2 regions of the Paraglaciecola sp. L1A13 genome follow, and region 2 is predicted to be linked to the other one. Evidence: riboswitches for the same ligand, from Rfam matches in the RefSeq annotation. Region 2 holds a riboswitch; the other holds the start of a gene.
The links. Region 2 has a riboswitch for thiamine pyrophosphate ahead of GQR89_RS14430 (TonB-dependent receptor). Riboswitches for the same ligand answer to the same signal wherever they lie in the genome.
Positions count from the first base shown of each region.

Region 1: linked by a shared signal. The riboswitch ahead of thiC (phosphomethylpyrimidine synthase ThiC) and the one ahead of GQR89_RS14430 (TonB-dependent receptor) in region 2 are both predicted to bind thiamine pyrophosphate.

Region 1 is NZ_CP047024.1:2,100,989-2,103,398, forward strand. It holds gene GQR89_RS08780 (RNA-binding protein) at 1-224, opposite strand, end outside; TPP riboswitch at 833-933, shown strand; gene thiC (phosphomethylpyrimidine synthase ThiC) at 994-2,410, shown strand, end outside.
Region 2 is NZ_CP047024.1:3,427,455-3,429,864, reverse strand. It holds gene GQR89_RS14445 (tRNA(Met) cytidine acetyltransferase TmcA) at 1-26, opposite strand, end outside; gene GQR89_RS14440 (acyl-CoA thioesterase) at 94-501, shown strand; gene GQR89_RS14435 (hypothetical protein) at 504-1,394, shown strand; TPP riboswitch at 1,494-1,599, shown strand; gene GQR89_RS14430 (TonB-dependent receptor) at 1,674-2,410, shown strand, end outside.

The DNA.
Region 1 (2,410 bases), 1.3 Mb from region 2:
TTAACGCGAATTTTATTTGCGCCTAAGGTATGGCTGTTTAAGTTAATAGTCGCGGCTTTTGCATCGCCAATTTTTGGCATTTCAACAAAGCCAAAGCCCTTTGAGCTTTTAGTGGCAGGGTCTTGTACGATAGTGCATGACTGCACAACACCATAGCCTTCAAATAAAGTGCGTAGTTCGTCTTCAGTGGTCGCTCTATCAAGGTTGCGGATCAATAATTTCATAGTAGTGCCTTTCAAAAAATATAATGCCTATATGGTAACAGCCTTTCAGCTGCATCCGTATGTGTTAATTGTGCCAAAGTACTTATGCGCTAGAACGTGATGAACGCCCGAGAGATCGTTTTATTTTGCTAAAACGGCTATTCCAACTCCGAGCACTCATGCCATCTTTAAGGATTAAGCAATTTTTTTCAAAAAATTTAACCACAGGTAGTGAGATAACCATGCTATTTAATTCCTCTATGCGCAATAAATAAAGGCTAGAATTTTATATTCTTGATAATAAAACTTGTCGCTAAATGTTGTTAACGTGATCTGTTTTTTTGTTTTCTTTAAAATTAATTTTACCGTATTTTACCGTATTTTACCGTATTTTACCGTATTTTACCGTATTTTACCGTATTTTAGCGGTGTTATTTATATCTTTTGCGCTTTTATTGCTTCATTTCAATCTATTTTGTATTTTTATGATTACTCTTATTTTCGTAGAAAACGAAATCGGGGTGTAGGCAGGTTTAGAATGAATTTAAGGTTTGTTATGCACAGCAATTAATGAATAAGTCAGGTAAAAAAAGGGGCTAGTATTTTCAAATTTGTTGACTTAATATCCGCATTCGCTCTCGGGGCGCCTCCTTTGGCTGAGATGTAGCAATACAAACCCGTAGAACCTGATCCGACTAGTATCGGCGTAGGAATGAGCAGCACATCTCTCTTTTTTTGGGATGTTTGTTTTCGTTTTCCGCGCGCCTGTATTTTTTTCAAGGAAAACAAAATGAACACTATCCTTTCTTCCAGTGAGGCATCGATTCACGTTGATGTCATATCTGAAGAGCAAAAAATTACACGCACCCCTCTTCCAGCCAGTAAAAAAGTATATGTAACATCGCCTAATGATCCTGAGGTCCGTGTGCCTATGCGTGAAATCAGTTTGACCGATGGCACCGCTGTTACCCTTTATGATACCTCTGGTCCTTATACCGATGAAACCGTCGATATTGACGTGAACAAGGGGATTGGGGATGTGCGCAGCCAGTGGGTATTAGCCCGAAACGACACTGAGCAGTACCAAGGTCGGGAAGTATTGCCTCAGGACAACGGGCACTTCAATGAAGAACGCGCCTTTCAGTATTACAACGATGAGCTGCAGCGTACGCCAAGACGGTCTTTACCCGGCAAAAACGTGACGCAAATGCACTATGCCCGCCAAGGTATTATCACCAAGGAGATGGAATACATCGCCGTACGTGAAAATCAAGCCCGCGAAGCATTGAACAATGAATTCACTACGCCAGAACGTAATCAGCGCCTAAAAGGCAATTCACTTGGGGCCAATTTACAGCCTATTACACCTGAATTTGTGCGTAAAGAAGTCGCCGAAGGTAGAGCGATTATTCCGGCTAATATCAATCATACCGAGCTTGAGCCGATGATAATTGGGCGCAACTTCTTAGTAAAAATTAACGGCAACATTGGCAACTCAGCTCTGCGCTCGTCTATCGAAGAGGAGGTTGAAAAACTAGTTTGGTCGATTCGCTGGGGCGGCGATACCATTATGGATTTATCAACGGGCAAAAACATTCACTCGACCCGTGATTACATCGTGCGTAACTCACCGGTACCGGTTGGCACAGTGCCTATTTATCAAGCGTTAGAAAAAGTAAAAGGTGTAGCAGAAGACCTCACATGGGAGGTGTTTCGCGACACCTTGATTGAGCAGGCTGAGCAAGGCGTAGATTACTTCACTATTCATGCTGGGGTGCGTTTGCATCATATTCCAATGACGGTAGACAGAGTCACGGGTATCGTCTCGCGAGGCGGGTCCATCATGGCGAAGTGGTGTATTGCGCATCATCAAGAAAACTTCCTGTATACCCATTTCGATGATATCTGCCAAATCATGAAAGCCTACGATGTGAGCTTCTCCCTTGGGGATGGTCTGCGCCCAGGCTCGCTTGCCGACGCCAACGATGAAGCGCAGTTTGCTGAACTGATCACCTTGGGTGAACTGACAACCATTGCTTGGAAGCATGACGTGCAAACGATGATCGAAGGCCCGGGTCATGTACCCATGCACATGATCAAAGAGAACATGGACATGCAGCTCGAACATTGCCATGAAGCGCCATTTTACACACTCGGCCCACTGACAACGGATATTGCGCCGGGATACGACCATATTACCAGTGGCA
Region 2 (2,410 bases):
TCTTGTATTTTAAAGTGCAAATCCATGCTGATTTTATCTGTACAATGTGTCGGAAATTATCGCCAGTTTAAGCAAAGTTACTAAGGAATACGAATGCGTTTTTTATCAAGAAGATTAGTCATGCCCAATGACCTTAATTATGCAAACTCATTATTTGGTGGGCGTGCTTTAGAGTGGATTGATGAAGAGTCGGCGATATATGCTATTTGTCAGTTGGGAACCAACCAGTTGGTAACAAAGCATATCGGTGAAATCAGCTTTGAATCTCCAGCATTGCAAGGCGATGTGGTTGAATTTGGGCTTGAAACAAAGAAGGTTGGACGAACATCAATTACAGTGACTTGCTTGGTGCGAAATAAGGAGACCAAGAGAACGATTTGTCTCGCCGACGATATCGTTTTTGTGCGCGTCGATCGCGAAACTCGTTTGCCTGTAGCTCATGGTAAAACCTTTGATGAGTTAGCAGAACGAGCAAAACTGGAGATGAAAGGATTAATCTAATTATGCGTAATAGCCTAAATTTTCTATACAAGTTGTCGGCGTTAAACCGTTGTGCTTCGGGAGTGCTTACTGCTAGCCTTTTCTTTATTAATAGTTGTGCATTTGCAACGCAAGCGAAATTCGAAATTATAGAAAGTGTATCTTTGTCAAGCGCGTTAGAGGAAACCTCAGCGCTTTACTGTTCGCCTGACAATAGCGTATACAGTTTGAACGACTCTGGTAACGCACCGGTTGTCTTTCGTCTAGACGAAAACGGCCGTATTGTGTCCAAGTTAACACCAGAAGACGTCAAGAATAAAGATTGGGAGGCGTTGACTGCGGATGATTCATTTTTCTATATCGGCGATATTGGCAATAATCGAGGTACCCGTAAAAATGTAATCATCTATAAATTTCCGCGCAGTGCTGAACCTCTCGACAGTGCAACGAAGCTTAGTCTTTCATATGACGGAAATAAACCATCAGAAAATGAATCACTGAACCACGATTTCGACGCGGAGGCCTTGGTCGCCGTTGATGATCATTTGGTATTATTTTCAAAAAGTTGGCTAACGGATCTGCTCAAAATTTATATTGTCGACAAAAGTCAAAATAAACAAAAACTGAGTGCAAAAAAATTAGTAAAAGGGATCCCAGGCGTCATAACCGGAGCGGATTATGACAAAGCGAAACAACGTTACATTCTAGTTGGCTACCCATCTAAACGTATGGGATTTGGCGATCCGTTTATCGTCATATTAGATCGTGAATTTGCATTAATTGATAAAATCCCGCTACCAGGTTTTGGTCAAGTTGAGGGGGTTTGTGCACACCCGTCTGGCCAGATATGGTTTACTCAGGAGTCTTCCATTTTTTCCAGTAACAAGTTGGTCAAGTTACAGCTGGTAGAGTAATTTACTACCCGATTGTGCTTTATCACTCGATAAAACAGGGCTTGCGCTGGGTTACAGTATTGCTACACTGTCGCCACTAACACGCGCTCAAACGTGTGTTTTATTACCAAGGGGTGCCGAAAGGCTGAGATTTGTCTCGAGTTGAGATATGACCCTAACACCTGATCCGGATAATACCGGCGTAGGAATGGTTATTTCGTTCACATCATCCAATGTAAACATCTCCCATTTGTCTGCCGCAAAGCCGGGTCTTTTCAAACTATCACTGAAGAGATCCCAATGAAGTTTTGTTCTACCTTACTAGCGCTATCAATTGCATCCAGTTTTACAGCCCAAGCTAATGAGTTAAATGACCTTGAGCGTATTACCGTCAGCTCAGACTTTCGTGAGCAAGCGCTCATGTTTTTGCCGGCGAGTGCGACCATTTTAAGTGAGTCGCAAATTGAATCTCGCCAGGCACAGCATCTTGAAGATGTATTAAATATTGGAGCAAATATAAATTTTGCTAGCGGCGCCTCAAGAGGCCGGTTCGTGCAAATACGTGGCATCGGCGAGCGTAGTCAATTCTCAGAGCCTAGTAATCCGTCGGTTGGTTTCTTGGTAGATGATTTTGACTTTTCGGGGATTGCAGGCGTAGGAACCTTATTTGACGTGCAGCAGGTCGAGATTTTACGAGGCCCACAAGCGACCGAATTCGGCGCTAGCGCAATGGCAGGCGTGATTAAAATCAAAACCGTCGATGCTGGGCCAGAACAAAGCGGTAAGTTATCGTTTTCACTCGCGGAACAGAATACTTGGAGTTTAGGCGGCGCATACGGCAACGCGATAACTGATAGTTTATTTTATCGGGTAGCGGTTCAACAGTACAAGAGTGACGGCTTCGTTGAGAACACCTTTTTAAACCGCGATGATACAGATAACCTCGATGAATTTACTTCACGAGTAAAACTGAAATATCTCGCCACTGATTGGTTGACGTTTGATCTTAATTATCAATATTTCGACATTGATAACGG